DNA from 3 places in the Comamonas sp. Z3 genome. Region 3 is predicted to be linked to each of the others. Evidence: predicted binding sites of a transcription regulator. Region 3 holds the regulator's gene; each other region holds the start of a gene.
The links. The regulator NrdR, encoded in region 3, represses ribonucleotide reductase genes. The targets are predictions, from matches to a motif close to CACNANATNTNGTG.
Positions count from the first base shown of each region.

Region 1: FSY59_RS12950 (ribonucleoside-diphosphate reductase subunit alpha) is a predicted target of NrdR. The motif match lies at 1,772-1,785, and genes of this name have one in related genera.
Region 2: FSY59_RS19135 (ribonucleoside-diphosphate reductase subunit alpha) is a predicted target of NrdR. The motif match lies at 2,171-2,184, and genes of this name have one in related genera.

Region 1 is NZ_VOQU01000004.1:173,126-178,272, forward strand. It holds gene FSY59_RS12935 (sigma-54 dependent transcriptional regulator) at 1-783, shown strand, start outside; gene ampD (1,6-anhydro-N-acetylmuramyl-L-alanine amidase AmpD) at 776-1,405, shown strand; gene FSY59_RS12945 (hypothetical protein) at 1,453-1,665, opposite strand; gene FSY59_RS12950 (ribonucleoside-diphosphate reductase subunit alpha) at 1,909-4,818, shown strand; gene FSY59_RS12955 (ribonucleotide-diphosphate reductase subunit beta) at 5,034-5,147, shown strand, end outside.
Region 2 is NZ_VOQU01000006.1:340,456-345,602, reverse strand. It holds gene FSY59_RS19135 (ribonucleoside-diphosphate reductase subunit alpha) at 1-2,047, opposite strand, end outside; gene FSY59_RS19130 (hypothetical protein) at 2,291-2,503, shown strand; gene ampD (1,6-anhydro-N-acetylmuramyl-L-alanine amidase AmpD) at 2,551-3,180, opposite strand; gene FSY59_RS19120 (sigma-54 dependent transcriptional regulator) at 3,173-4,630, opposite strand; gene FSY59_RS19115 (PAS domain-containing sensor histidine kinase) at 4,678-5,147, opposite strand, start outside.
Region 3 is NZ_VOQU01000008.1:228,530-233,676, forward strand. It holds gene aroC (chorismate synthase) at 1-174, shown strand, start outside; gene FSY59_RS22790 (bifunctional UDP-sugar hydrolase/5'-nucleotidase) at 225-2,060, shown strand; gene nrdR (transcriptional regulator NrdR) at 2,192-2,674, opposite strand; gene glyA (serine hydroxymethyltransferase) at 2,696-3,943, opposite strand; ZMP/ZTP riboswitch at 3,979-4,133, opposite strand; gene FSY59_RS22805 (lytic transglycosylase domain-containing protein) at 4,248-5,081, opposite strand.

The DNA.
Region 1 (5,147 bases), on a different contig from region 3:
GGAGCCACGCAGGACAGGCCAGGCTACTTTCAGGCCGCTCAGGGCGGCACCCTGTTTCTCGACGAGATCGGCGACCTGCCCCTGGCCATGCAGGCCAAGCTGCTGCGCGCCATCCAGGAGCGCAAGATCCGCCCGCTGGGCAGCACCCAGGAAGAAGCCGTCGATGTGCGCATCCTCAGCGCCACCCACCGCGACCTGAGCGCGCAAGTGCAGTCCGGCAATTTCCGCCAGGATCTGTTCTATCGGCTCAACGTCATCGAAATCGAGCTGCCCGCGCTGCGCGAGCGCCGCGAAGACCTGGGCCAGCTCTGCCAGGCTTTGCTGCAAAAGCTGGCCCGCGAGTCCGGCCTGCCCACGCCGGAGCTGGACGAGATCAGCCTCCGCCAGATCGCCGGGCTGCCGCTGCCCGGCAATGTGCGCGAGCTGGAAAACGTGCTGCACCGCGCCATTGCACTGGGCGATGAAGGCCCGCTGCGCCTGCCCGAATCCGGCCCCGGCCCCGGCGCCGGTGCTTCGGCAGCGATGCCAGCCCCGGTCTCAGGCACTCAGGCATCGGAGACCGGCGCACCGGCGCCTCAGCACGCGGGCAGTCCGGCCACGCTGCCCGAGGATCTGCAAGGCTGGCTCGACGAGCAGGAGCGCAGCATTCTGGTCAGAGCCCTGCAGGACAACGGCTTCAACCGCACGGCCACGGCGGCCAGGCTGGGCATCAGCCTGCGCCAGATCCGCTACCGCATCGACCGGCTGGGCATCGACCTGCCACACCAGAGCGACAATGTCTGATACCGCCCCCCTTGCCCAAAACCTGCCGCAGCAGCCGGCGTGGCAGGCCGGCTGGTATGGCGCAGCGCGCCACCTGGCCTCGCCCAATTTCGGCCCGCGCCCCGAGCAGGCAAGGATCGACCTCGTCGTTATCCATTCCATCAGCCTGCCTCCGGGCCAGTACGGCACGGGCGCGGTCCAGCAACTGTTCACCAATCAGCTGGACTGGGACGCCCATCCTTATTACCAGGGCATTCGCGGCCTCGAAGTCTCGTCCCATTTCTTTGTCACGCGCCAGGGCGAGATCTGGCAGTTCGTCAGCTGCGACGACCGTGCCTGGCATGCCGGCGTAAGCCAGTGGCGCGGGCGCGATCGCTGCAACGACGACTCCATTGGCATAGAGCTGGAAGGCCTGGAAGGCCTGAGCTTCGAAGCCCCCCAGTACCAGGCCCTGCAGCAGCTTTGCAGCGCCATCGCCGCGCAATACCCGGTGCACTACATCGCCGGGCACGAGCACATCGCACCCGGACGCAAGCAGGATCCCGGCCCTGGCTTTGACTGGCAGCGCCTGCAGCAGCAGCTGGGCAGCGCGGACGGCACCCGGTCATGGGAATTTCCGCCACGCGCTTCACAGCCGGCCTGATTTTTTCATAGCACCTTCCACTCTCCATATCTTGAATTTCTGGTGATTCAGCACTGAAGTCGCCTGATGACAGGTGTCAGACGCTCCTCTTTTTGTAGGCCCGCATCATCCATCGCTTCCGCACCTGTAAGCGGCATGTCAATGGCGCGCGCAACAACTGTCGCCTGCATCAAACACGCAAATTTTTTACATATTTCCGGTCCGCTCTCCCGCCGCGCGCAACCGCGCCACAGGCCTTTATTCATGCGGGATGAAGTCATTTTTTCAGCTGTCAAGCGGTGGCCGAAATGTCAGATTCAGTAGTTTCATCAGGTCAGCCAGTTTTAAGCGCGATACACTACCGGTAGTGTTTAAGGGCGCCTCAGACCCCATATCTAGTGTTTACAAGCTGTGCACACCCTGTGCAAACCATGTGTAGACCAAGGCGCCGAATCGTGTTTTTGATGGCCTGCCCACAGTGCAGGCCTTTGTCTGCCTATCCACATACTGACTCAGAGGAACTTATGCAAGAAGCGTTGAACTCACTGCCTTCTGCCGCACCTGCCGGTGCAGCCAATTCTTCCTCCCCCAATGACAGCTACCAGATCATCCGCCGCAGCGGCGATGTGGTGGCTTTCGCACCCCAGAAGATTGCCGTGGCCCTGACCAAGGCTTTCCTGGCCGTGCGCGGCGCGCAGGGCGCGGCTTCCGCCAGCGTGCGTGACACCGTCAACGAGCTCACCGACGGCGTGGTGCGCGCCCTGGTGCGTTCGCGTCCCGATGGCGGAACCTTCCATATCGAAGATGTGCAGGACCAGGTCGAGCTGGGCCTGATGCGCGCCGGTCACCAGGACGTGGCCCGCGCCTATGTGCTGTACCGCGAGCGCCGCAACCAGGAACGTGCCGAGCAGAAGAAGGTCGCCGAAGTGGCAGCCGCTGCCGCCACCAAGCCCGTGCTGCATGTGACCGACAACGGCCAGCGCGTGCCGCTGAACCAGGAGCGCCTGGAAGCCCTGATCGTCGCTTCCTGCGGCAATCTGAATGCCGACATCCAGTCCGCCCCCATCGTGGCCGAAACCCTGCGCAATCTGTATGACGGCGTGCCTCTGGCCGAGGTCTACAAGGCGTCCATCCTGGCCGCACGTACGCTGATCGAAAAAGACCCCGACTACACCTACGTCACCGCCCGCCTGCTGCTGCACACCATCGTGCGCGAAGTCATGGGCCGCGACGTGCAGCCCGCAGAAATGCAGGCCGCCTATGCCGACTACTTCCCCGGCTTTGTGCAAAAAGGCGTGGACAACGAGCTGCTCAACCCCGAGCTGCTGAACTACGACCTGCCCCGTCTGGCCAAGGCCCTGAAGGCCGAGCGCGACGAACAGTTCGACTACCTGGGTCTGCAGACCCTGTACGACCGCTACTTCCTGCACGTGCGCAAGACCCGCATCGAGCTGCCCCAGTCCTTCTTCATGCGCGTGGCCATGGGCCTGGCACTGAACGAGCCCGACCGCAACGCCCGTGCCATCGAGTTCTACGAACTGCTGTCGTCCTTCGACTTCATGTCGTCCACTCCCACGCTGTTCAACAGCGGCACGCTGCGTTCGCAGCTGTCGTCCTGCTACCTGACCACCGTGCCCGACGACCTGGACGGCATCTACGAATCCATCAAGGAAAATGCGCTGCTGTCCAAGTTTGCTGGCGGCCTGGGCAATGACTGGACCCGTGTGCGTGCCCTGGGCTCGCGCATCAAGGGCACCAACGGCGAATCGCAAGGCGTGGTTCCCTTCCTCAAGGTGGTCAACGACACAGCCGTTGCCGTGAACCAGGGTGGCAAGCGCAAGGGCGCGGTCTGTACCTATCTGGAATCCTGGCACCTGGACATCGAAGAATTCCTGGAGCTGCGCAAGAACACCGGCGACGACCGCCGCCGCACCCACGACATGAACACGGCGAACTGGATTCCCGACCTGTTCATGAAGCGCGTGATGGAAGCAGGCCAGTGGACCCTGTTCTCGCCCGCCGACGCTCCCGATCTGCACGATCTGTACGGCGAAGCCTTCGAGAAGGCCTACACCGCCTATGAAGCCAAGACCGACAGCGGCGAGCTCAAGCTGTTCAAGCGCGTGCCTGCCGTGGATCTGTGGCGCAAGATGCTCTCGATGCTGTTCGAGACCGGCCATCCCTGGATCACCTTCAAGGACCCTTGCAACATCCGCTCGCCCCAGCAGCACGTGGGTGTGGTGCACTCGTCCAATCTGTGCACCGAGATCACGCTCAACACCAGCGACACCGAAACCGCTGTCTGCAACCTGGGCTCGGTGAACCTGGTCCAGCACATCAAGGACGGCAAGATCGACCACGACAAGCTGCGCAAGACCGTGAACACGGCCATGCGCATGCTGGACAACGTGATCGACATCAACTACTACGCCGTGCAAAAGGCCAAGGACTCCAATCTGCGCCATCGCCCTGTGGGCATGGGCCTGATGGGTTTCCAGGATGCGCTGTATGAAATGCGCACCGCCTACGCCAGCCAGGGCGCAGTCGAGTTTGCCGACGAAGCCATGGAAGCCATCTGCTACTACGCTTACTGGGCATCGACCGAGCTGTCCAAGGAACGTGGCACCTACTCCACCTTCAAGGGATCGCTGTGGGATCAGGGCATCCTGCCCCCCGACACCCTGAAGCTGCTGGAAAAGGCCCGCGGCGGCTATGTGGAAGTGGATCGCTCCGCCAAGCTGGACTGGGACGCCCTGCGCGCCAAGATCGCCAAGGACGGCATGCGCAACTCCAACTGCGTGGCCATCGCCCCCACCGCCACCATCTCCAACATCGTGGGTGTGGATGCCTCGATCGAGCCTTCGTTCGGCAACCTGTCCGTGAAGTCCAATCTGTCGGGCGAATTCACCGTCATCAACCAGTACCTGGTGCGCGACCTCAAGCGCCTGGGCCTGTGGGACGACGTGATGGTCATGGATCTCAAGCATTTCGACGGCTCGCTGCGCGCCATCGACCGCGTGCCGCAAGAGATCAAGAACCTCTACGCCACCGCGTTCGAAGTCTCGCCCGAATGGCTGGTGGAAGCCGCCTCGCGCCGCCAGAAGTGGATCGACCAGGCCCAGAGCCTGAACATCTACATGGCCGGTGCATCGGGCAAGAAGCTGCACGACACCTACATGCTGGCCTGGCTGCGCGGTCTGAAGACCACCTACTACCTGCGCACCACCAGCGCGACCAATATCGAGAAGTCCACCGTGCAAAGCCGTGTGCTGAACGCCGTGTCCTCCGGTGCTCCTGCCGCTTCGGCGGCCCCTGCGGCCAAGCCTGCGGTCAGCGCACTGGAAGCGGCTGCCGCCGCTGCCCGTGCCCAGGCACCCGCCACGGACATCAAGTTCTGCGCGATTGACGATCCTGGTTGCGAGGCTTGCCAATAAGCTCCCCCTGAGGCGCTTGGCCTAGGCGGCCCCGCGCCTTCCCCCTCTCTCGCTACGCGGGAGGGGGACGACACCCTCGGTGCGCAGCGGCGCTTCCTCGGTGTCTCTCGCTTTAGAGTGCGCCAGTATCTGAGTGGCGCCACTCCATCAATAAATGATTGAAAAGCTGGATGTCGATTGCACTGCGCCCAGCTTTTTCCCTAAAGGAATAACTCATGCTGAGCTTTGACGACGACACCTTTGCCTCTTCCGCCACCAGCGCAGAAGCTGGCGCGTCCACCAGCACCCACAAGCGGGTGAATGCCGCAGACAAGCGCATCATCAACGCC
Region 2 (5,147 bases), on a different contig from region 3:
CTTCCATGGCTTCGTCGGCAAACTCGACTGCGCCCTGGCTGGCGTAGGCGGTGCGCATTTCATACAGCGCATCCTGGAAACCCATCAGGCCCATGCCCACAGGGCGATGGCGCAGATTGGAGTCCTTGGCCTTTTGCACGGCGTAGTAGTTGATGTCGATCACGTTGTCCAGCATGCGCATGGCCGTGTTCACGGTCTTGCGCAGCTTGTCGTGGTCGATCTTGCCGTCCTTGATGTGCTGGACCAGGTTCACCGAGCCCAGGTTGCAGACAGCGGTTTCGGTGTCGCTGGTGTTGAGCGTGATCTCGGTGCACAGATTGGACGAGTGCACCACACCCACGTGCTGCTGGGGCGAGCGGATGTTGCAAGGGTCCTTGAAGGTGATCCAGGGATGGCCGGTCTCGAACAGCATCGAGAGCATCTTGCGCCACAGATCCACGGCAGGCACGCGCTTGAACAGCTTGAGCTCGCCGCTGTCGGTCTTGGCTTCATAGGCGGTGTAGGCCTTCTCGAAGGCTTCGCCGTACAGATCGTGCAGATCGGGAGCGTCGGCGGGCGAGAACAGGGTCCACTGGCCTGCTTCCATCACGCGCTTCATGAACAGGTCGGGAATCCAGTTCGCCGTGTTCATGTCGTGGGTGCGGCGGCGGTCGTCGCCGGTGTTCTTGCGCAGCTCCAGGAATTCTTCGATGTCCAGGTGCCAGGATTCCAGATAGGTACAGACCGCGCCCTTGCGCTTGCCACCCTGGTTCACGGCAACGGCTGTGTCGTTGACCACCTTGAGGAAGGGAACCACGCCTTGCGATTCGCCGTTGGTGCCCTTGATGCGCGAGCCCAGGGCACGCACACGGGTCCAGTCATTGCCCAGGCCGCCAGCAAACTTGGACAGCAGCGCATTTTCCTTGATGGATTCGTAGATGCCGTCCAGGTCGTCGGGCACGGTGGTCAGGTAGCAGGACGACAGCTGCGAACGCAGCGTGCCGCTGTTGAACAGCGTGGGAGTGGACGACATGAAGTCGAAGGACGACAGCAGTTCGTAGAACTCGATGGCACGGGCGTTGCGGTCGGGCTCGTTCAGTGCCAGGCCCATGGCCACGCGCATGAAGAAGGACTGGGGCAGCTCGATGCGGGTCTTGCGCACGTGCAGGAAGTAGCGGTCGTACAGGGTCTGCAGACCCAGGTAGTCGAACTGTTCGTCGCGCTCGGCCTTCAGGGCCTTGGCCAGACGGGGCAGGTCGTAGTTCAGCAGCTCGGGGTTGAGCAGCTCGTTGTCCACGCCTTTTTGCACAAAGCCGGGGAAGTAGTCGGCATAGGCGGCCTGCATTTCTGCGGGCTGCACGTCGCGGCCCATGACTTCGCGCACGATGGTGTGCAGCAGCAGGCGGGCGGTGACGTAGGTGTAGTCGGGGTCTTTTTCGATCAGCGTACGTGCGGCCAGGATGGACGCCTTGTAGACCTCGGCCAGAGGCACGCCGTCATACAGATTGCGCAGGGTTTCGGCCACGATGGGGGCGGACTGGATGTCGGCATTCAGATTGCCGCAGGAAGCGACGATCAGGGCTTCCAGGCGCTCCTGGTTCAGCGGCACGCGCTGGCCGTTGTCGGTCACATGCAGCACGGGCTTGGTGGCGGCAGCGGCTGCCACTTCGGCGACCTTCTTCTGCTCGGCACGTTCCTGGTTGCGGCGCTCGCGGTACAGCACATAGGCGCGGGCCACGTCCTGGTGACCGGCGCGCATCAGGCCCAGCTCGACCTGGTCCTGCACATCTTCGATATGGAAGGTTCCGCCATCGGGACGCGAACGCACCAGGGCGCGCACCACGCCGTCGGTGAGCTCGTTGACGGTGTCACGCACGCTGGCGGAAGCCGCGCCCTGCGCGCCGCGCACGGCCAGGAAAGCCTTGGTCAGGGCCACGGCAATCTTCTGGGGTGCGAAAGCCACCACATCGCCGCTGCGGCGGATGATCTGGTAGCTGTCATTGGGGGAGGAAGAATTGGCTGCACCGGCAGGTGCGGCAGAAGGCAGTGAGTTCAACGCTTCTTGCATAAGTTCCTCTGAGTCAGTATGTGGATAGGCAGACAAAGGCCTGCACTGTGGGCAGGCCATCAAAAACACGATTCGGCGCCTTGGTCTACACATGGTTTGCACAGGGTGTGCACAGCTTGTAAACACTAGATATGGGGTCTGAGGCGCCCTTAAACACTACCGGTAGTGTATCGCGCTTAAAACTGGCTGACCTGATGAAACTACTGAATCTGACATTTCGGCCACCGCTTGACAGCTGAAAAAATGACTTCATCCCGCATGAATAAAGGCCTGTGGCGCGGTTGCGCGCGGCGGGAGAGCGGACCGGAAATATGTAAAAAATTTGCGTGTTTGATGCAGGCGACAGTTGTTGCGCGCGCCATTGACATGCCGCTTACAGGTGCGGAAGCGATGGATGATGCGGGCCTACAAAAAGAGGAGCGTCTGACACCTGTCATCAGGCGACTTCAGTGCTGAATCACCAGAAATTCAAGATATGGAGAGTGGAAGGTGCTATGAAAAAATCAGGCCGGCTGTGAAGCGCGTGGCGGAAATTCCCATGACCGGGTGCCGTCCGCGCTGCCCAGCTGCTGCTGCAGGCGCTGCCAGTCAAAGCCAGGGCCGGGATCCTGCTTGCGTCCGGGTGCGATGTGCTCGTGCCCGGCGATGTAGTGCACCGGGTATTGCGCGGCGATGGCGCTGCAAAGCTGCTGCAGGGCCTGGTACTGGGGGGCTTCGAAGCTCAGGCCTTCCAGGCCTTCCAGCTCTATGCCAATGGAGTCGTCGTTGCAGCGATCGCGCCCGCGCCACTGGCTTACGCCGGCATGCCAGGCACGGTCGTCGCAGCTGACGAACTGCCAGATCTCGCCCTGGCGCGTGACAAAGAAATGGGACGAGACTTCGAGGCCGCGAATGCCCTGGTAATAAGGATGGGCGTCCCAGTCCAGCTGATTGGTGAACAGTTGCTGGACCGCGCCCGTGCCGTACTGGCCCGGAGGCAGGCTGATGGAATGGATAACGACGAGGTCGATCCTTGCCTGCTCGGGGCGCGGGCCGAAATTGGGCGAGGCCAGGTGGCGCGCTGCGCCATACCAGCCGGCCTGCCACGCCGGCTGCTGCGGCAGGTTTTGGGCAAGGGGGGCGGTATCAGACATTGTCGCTCTGGTGTGGCAGGTCGATGCCCAGCCGGTCGATGCGGTAGCGGATCTGGCGCAGGCTGATGCCCAGCCTGGCCGCCGTGGCCGTGCGGTTGAAGCCGTTGTCCTGCAGGGCTCTGACCAGAATGCTGCGCTCCTGCTCGTCGAGCCAGCCTTGCAGATCCTCGGGCAGCGTGGCCGGACTGCCCGCGTGCTGAGGCGCCGGTGCGCCGGTCTCCGATGCCTGAGTGCCTGAGACCGGGGCTGGCATCGCTGCCGAAGCACCGGCGCCGGGGCCGGGGCCGGATTCGGGCAGGCGCAGCGGGCCTTCATCGCCCAGTGCAATGGCGCGGTGCAGCACGTTTTCCAGCTCGCGCACATTGCCGGGCAGCGGCAGCCCGGCGATCTGGCGGAGGCTGATCTCGTCCAGCTCCGGCGTGGGCAGGCCGGACTCGCGGGCCAGCTTTTGCAGCAAAGCCTGGCAGAGCTGGCCCAGGTCTTCGCGGCGCTCGCGCAGCGCGGGCAGCTCGATTTCGATGACGTTGAGCCGATAGAACAGATCCTGGCGGAAATTGCCGGACTGCACTTGCGCGCTCAGGTCGCGGTGGGTGGCGCTGAGGATGCGCACATCGACGGCTTCTTCCTGGGTGCTGCCCAGCGGGCGGATCTTGCGCTCCTGGATGGCGCGCAGCAGCTTGGCCTGCATGGCCAGGGGCAGGTCGCCGATCTCGTCGAGAAACAGGGTGCCGCCCTGAGCGGCCTGAAAGTAGCCTGGCCTGTCCTGCGTGGCTCCGGTATAGGAGCCCTTGCGGGCGCCGAAGAACTCGGCTTCGAGCAGGTTTTCCGGGATGGCGCCGCAGTTGACGGCGACCATGGGGCCTTCGGCCCGCTGGCTGCAGGCATGCAGGGCGCGCGCCACCAGCTCCTTGCCCGTGCCGGATTCACCGTGGATCAGCACGGGAGCCATGCCCTTGGCGACCTTGGCGATGCGCTGCTTGACGCGTTGCATGGCCTGAGAGTTGCCCACCAGCGCTTCCAGCGCGCCAGGCTGGGCTGCCGGCCCCGCTCCATGGGCCGGTGCGCTTTCGCCGGCCTGCTGGCTGCCGGGCTTGGGCACTGCGCCCATGCCTTGTACGGCTGAGGCCACGACCTGGCGGAACTGGCGCAGGTCCACGGGCTTGGTCAGATAGTCGAAGGCGCCGGCGCGCAAGGCTTCCACGGCATTCTCGGCCGAGCCGTAGGCCGTCATGACGATGCAGCGCTCGCTGCGCGACGGATCGCGCAGCTGCAGCAATAGCTCCATGCCGATCCCGTCGGGCAGGCGCATATCGGTAATCACGACATCGAAATGGCGCTTCTGCAACTGGGCCCTGCCTTCCTGGACCGAGCCTGCGGTTTCCACGCGGTAGCCTTCGCGCAGCAGCGTCAGCTCGTAGAGCGTGCGCAGATCGGGTTCATCGTCGACCACGAGAATGCTGGCTGCTGCGGAGGAGTGAGGCGAGGATGTCACTGGGCTTACACCATGATCGAGTCAAACAGGGTGTGGCTTGCGAGCGAGGCAGGGCCGCTGCGCAGAGTCACGATAAAGGCGTTGCCGTCCACATTGCCTTGCGGCGTGTGCAGGCTCAGGCGCTGATAGCTGATGGAGGCATCGTAGCGCTGGCAGAGCTCTCGGCAGATATAGAGTCCAAGGCCGCTGGAGCGGCTCTGGGAGGAGAAGAAGGGCTCGAACAGATGGCGCTCGACGCTGGAATCCAGCGGCGCCCCGTCACTCCAGACCATGAACCAGCAGATGTCGTCCTGCGGCGCGAGACCCTGGAGCTGGCCGTTCAGAGGCCCATGGCCGCTGATCAGCCGCAGGCCCGTCTCATCGCCGGCGTTGCTGCGGTGGCGCTGGGCATTGTCCAGCAGGTTGATCAGCACGCGGCGCAGATGCTCTTCATCGAACAGGATATGGCGAGCCGTTGCATTGAGCCGCAGCAATA
Region 3 (5,147 bases):
CAGAGCACCGAAGTCATCACCAAGGGGCGCCACGACCCTTGCGTGGGCATTCGTGCCGCCCCGATTGCCGAGGCGCTGCTGGCGCTGGTGGTGATGGACCATGCGCTGCGCCACCGCGCGCAGAATGCCGATGTGGATTCCGGTCTGGCTCCGATTCCGGCCTCGGCCAGCTGACATCACCCAGACCTTTTTGTGCGTTACAAGCTCTGACTCAGGAGAGTCCGATGGTTGCAACTGACAAAAAACCGGATCAACGCCAGTCTCGCGCCCTGTCGCCAGGCTGGCGTTGTGCTTTTCACAAGGTCTCCGCCCCCCTCTGCGCTGCGCTGCTCGCATTGGGCTTGAGCGCATGCAGCGGTGGTGTGCCCAGGCCTGCCAGCATGGAGATCATCGTGCTGGGCTTCAACGACCTGCACGGGCATCTGGAGCCGCCCGGACTGGCGGTGACGGCGCAGAACGCGCAGGGCCGCAACGTTGTCGTGCCTGCGGGCGGCGTGGCCTACATGGCCCGGGCCATCGCCCAGCGCCGCCGGGCCAGTCGCCATGTGGCGCTGGTCACGGCAGGGGACATGATCGGGGCTTCGCCCATGGTCTCGGCGCTGTTTCTCGATGAGCCGACGATAGAGGTGCTCAATCTCATGCGGGTGGACTTTGCGGCCACTGGCAATCACGAATACGACCAGGGCGTAGCCGAGTTGCAGCGCATGCAAAACGGTGGCTGCGAGAAGTTCACCAGCAAGCAGCCATGCCAGATCAGCCAGCCCTTCAGGGGCGCGGAGTTCCCGTTTCTCGCGGCCAATACGCTGCGCGGCGACGGCCGGCCGCTGTTTCCCGCGACGGGGCTGAAGTTCTTCGAGCAGGACGGTCTGCGCATAGGCGTGGGCTTCATCGGCATGACGCTCAGGAACACGCCGCATATGGTGCGGCCCAGCGGGGTCAGAGGGCTGACATTCGCCGACGAGGCACAGACGGCCAATGCGCTGATCCCCCAGCTGCGTGCGCAGGGGGCCGATGTGATCGTGGTGCTGATCCATGAGGGTGGAGCCACCACGTCGGGCCTGCAGGACGATAGCTGCCAGGGCCTGTCCGGCGCTATCGTGCCGATTCTGGAGCAGCTCTCCAGCGAGGTCGATGTGGTGATCTCCGGTCACACCCATCGTTCCTACGTGTGCGATTACGCCAGGGTGAATGCCCGCAAGCCGTTCTTGCTGACCAGCGCGGGTCACTACGGCACGCTGCTGACCGAGGTCAGACTGACGGTGGATGCGCGCAAACGCCGCGTCAGCCGCAAGTCGGCGCACCAGACCATCGTGCAGGGCGAGGCCTATCGCAGCGCTGGTGGCCAGGTGGGCTTGCAGCCCGAGTTTCCGGTCTTTGACGCCGATGCTGAAGTGGCGGCGCTGGTGGCTCGCTACAAGGCTGCGGCGCGGCCGCTGGCCGAGGCCGTTGCAGGGCGGCTGGCCGGACCTGTCAGCCGCATGCCGCAAGCCAATGGCGAAAGCGTAATGGGGCGCATCGTGGCCGACGCCATACTTGCGGCCACGCGCGATGCCGCCGCGGGCGGAGCGCAACTGGCTTTTGTGAACCCCGGCGGTGTGCGCGCCGACCTGCTGCCCGCGGCCGACGGCAGCGTGAACTATGGCCAGCTGTTCAGCGTTCAGCCGTTCGGCAATACGCTGATGGTGATGAGCCTGACGGGCGAGCAGATACGACAGGCGCTGGAGCAGCAATTCGACAGCGGCAGCAACACCGTGAATGCGCCGCGCATCCTGCAGGTGTCCGAGGGCTTCAGCTACCGCTTCGACCGTCGCCAGCCCGCGGGCCGGCGCGTGAGCGAGCTGCGTCTGAACGGCCGGCGGCTCGAGATATCGCAGCGCTACCGCGTGGGACTGCAGAGCTATCTGGGCAGCGGCGGCGACAACTTCAGCATCTTCGCGCAAGGCATCGATGTGGTGGGCGGCATGCTGGATCTGGATGCCCTGGCCGAGCATGTGCGCGAGCAAAGCCGCAGCGGTCCGATGGCGCTACCTTTAATGGAGCGCATTACGCTCGTGCATTAAGGGAATTAGATAAAAAACTATCTGATATCCTTTTATATCATGCGATAGTTGCTCATTAATTCATAGCAGATGCCTGCCGTCAAGTGCACAAAACAAAAGCCACCCGAGGGTGGCTTTTGTCATGGCGGTGGTCAGGGCTGGGGCTTTCTGGCGGCCTTGGCCTTGGGACTGCGAACCTCATCCATGATGTTCTTGAAATCGTCCACATCCTCGAAGCTGCGGTATACGCTGGCAAACCGGATATAGCCGACCTTGTCCAGGCCCTTGAGTTCATCCATCACCAGCTCGCCAAGGCGGCTGGAATCGATTTCACGCTGGCCCAGATTGAGCAGCCTGTCCTCGATGCGCTCTATGGCCGCATCGATGAGTTCGGTGCTCACGGGGCGCTTGCGCAGCGCGATCTGAAAAGAGCCTTGCAGCTTGGCGCGCTCGTACTCGATACGGCGGCCGTCTCTCTTGACCACGGTCGGAAAGCTGACCTCGGGGCGCTCGTAGGTCGTGAAGCGCTTGTCGCAGCCGCCGCAGCGGCGGCGGCGGCGGATGAAGCCCCCGTCCTCGGACTCGCGGGTCTCAACCACTTGCGTGTCTGGATGGTTGCAGAAGGGGCACTTCATGACAGATCAGCGCAGCAGAATTTACTTGCTGTAGACAGGGAACTTGGCAGTCAGCTCGGCCACCTTGGCGCGCACGGCGGCCAGATTGGCTTCGTCTTCGGGCTTGTCCAGCACGTCAGCCACCAGATTGGCGGTGATGCGGGCTTCTTCCTCACCGAAGCCACGTGTGGTCATGGCGGGCGTGCCGATACGGATACCGCTGGTCACGAAAGGCTTCTCGGGGTCGTTGGGGATGGCGTTCTTGTTCACGGTGATGTGAGCCAGACCCAGAGCCGCTTCGGCAGCCTTGCCGGTAATGCCCTTGGCGCGCAGGTCCACCAGCATCACGTGGCTTTCGGTGCGGCCGGAGACGATGCGCAGACCGCGCTCGGTCAGCGTTTCGGCAAACACCTTGGCATTCTTCACGACCTGTTCCTGGTAAGCCTTGAACTCGGGAGTCAGGGCTTCCTTGAAGGCCACGGCCTTGCCGGCGATGACGTGCATCAGTGGGCCGCCTTGCAGGCCAGGGAAGATGGCGCTGTTGATGGCCTTCTCGTGCTCGGCCTTCATCAGGATCACGCCGCCACGAGGACCGCGCAGGCTCTTGTGAGTGGTGGTGGTGACCACGTCGGCGTGGGGCACGGGGTTGGGGTACACGCCGGCGGCAATCAGGCCGGCATAGTGGGCCATGTCCACCCAGAAGATGGCGCCGACTTCCTTGGCGATCTTGGCGAAGCGCTCGAAATCGATGCGCAGGGCATAGGCGGAAGCGCCGGCCACGATGATGCGGGGCTTGTGCTCACGGGCCAGCTCTTCGAGCTTGTCGTAGTCGATGGCTTCGTCGGCATTCAGACCGTAGGAGACGGCCTTGAACCATTTGCCGGACATGTTCAGCGCCATGCCGTGGGTCAGGTGACCGCCTTCGGCCAGGCTCATGCCCAAAATGGTGTCGCCGGGCTTGGCGAAAGCCATCAGCACAGCCTGGTTGGCCTGAGAGCCGGAATTGGGTTGCACGTTGGCGGCGTCCGCGCCAAAGATCTGCTTGATGCGGTCAATGGCCAACTGCTCGACCACGTCCACATGCTCGCAGCCACCGTAGTAGCGCTTGCCGGGATAGCCTTCGGCGTACTTGTTGGTCAGCTGGGAGCCCTGGGCTTCCATCACGGCGGGCGAGCAGTAGTTCTCGCTGGCGATCAGCTCGATGTGCTCTTGCTGGCGATGGTTTTCAGCTTCAATAGCTGCAAACAGTTCGGGGTCGACTTTCGCGACGGTATCGGTGCGTTGAAACATGGCAGTCCTATGAACTTAGATATTCCCTTGAGGCCAAGGGCTGCCCAGGCGAACGGCTGAAACGCTTGCAGGCGGCAGTCGCTGCGGCTCTGGGCGGTACGCTCCCCGGTGGTTCACAGACCTTGCAGTCTGCCGGTTTCCACGTCAGCGGCAGAAAACTCTGCGCCTATCGCCAGTTGCGTACACCCGCTAGTGTAGCTGAGCCGGCATGGCTCCAAGGCCTATGCCCGTTTTTCCCTCAGAGCCGTGCCAGGCATAAAAAAAGCTGGCCGCAGCCAGCTTGAGAAATACGGGGATCTGTCGCTTAGAGATTGGAGTCGGCCAGGGCCACCTGCTGGGCGTGGGAGACCTTGGTGGCTGCTTCGGACTTGGCCGTCATCAGCGGGCTGGCCTGCAGGCCCACGCCCTGGCGCAGGCGCTGGTGTTCGGCAAGCACCTTGGCCGCATAGCCGCCGTCCGAAGGAAGATTGGCTGCGCCCACGTAGTAGCGCAGGCCGCCCTCGATGGAGCCGGCGCGGGCAATGCATTCCTTGAGCACCTTGACGCCGACCTTGAGGTTGGTCACAGGGTCGAAGGCCGCATGCTGGCCGCCAAAGCTTTCATACTTGTCGGTGTGCACGGACGTCATCACCTGCATCAGGCCCTGGGCACCGACCGAGCTTTGGGCAAACGGGTTGAAGCTCGATTCAATCGCCATGATGGCCAGAATCAGCGTCGGATCGAGCTTGTTGGCCTTGCCCTGGGCATAGGCTTCGCTGACCAGGGCTGCAATCGGTTCGGGCGCCACCCGGTATTTTTTGCTGAGCCAGTAGGCGACAGCCGCCTGCTCCTTGGGCAGGTTCTTGGGGTTGACGGCCGTGGCACGGTCGCTGGCGACGACGATGTTGGCGGAAGCAGGAGCTTCCTCCACTTCGGCGGCAGCCACAATGGTGCTGGCGGGCAGGCGTGTGTCGAGCCACTCGCGCAGCTCGGTGGCGCCGGCCAGACGCAGGTCCGGACGAGAGATCAAAATCAGGGCCGAAATGGCCACGGCCAAGCCCAGCAGGGCGAAACCGTTGTGAGTAAGAGCAAGAAAACCGTGGGCCGTCTTATGGCCCAACGTTCGCGCAGAGGCGATTAATTTTCCTGACGCTGGCATAGCTTGTCCTTTCTTGGCTATCGCCCGAGGTCGCACCGGATCAATCTCGCGGTGCAACCAGGACAA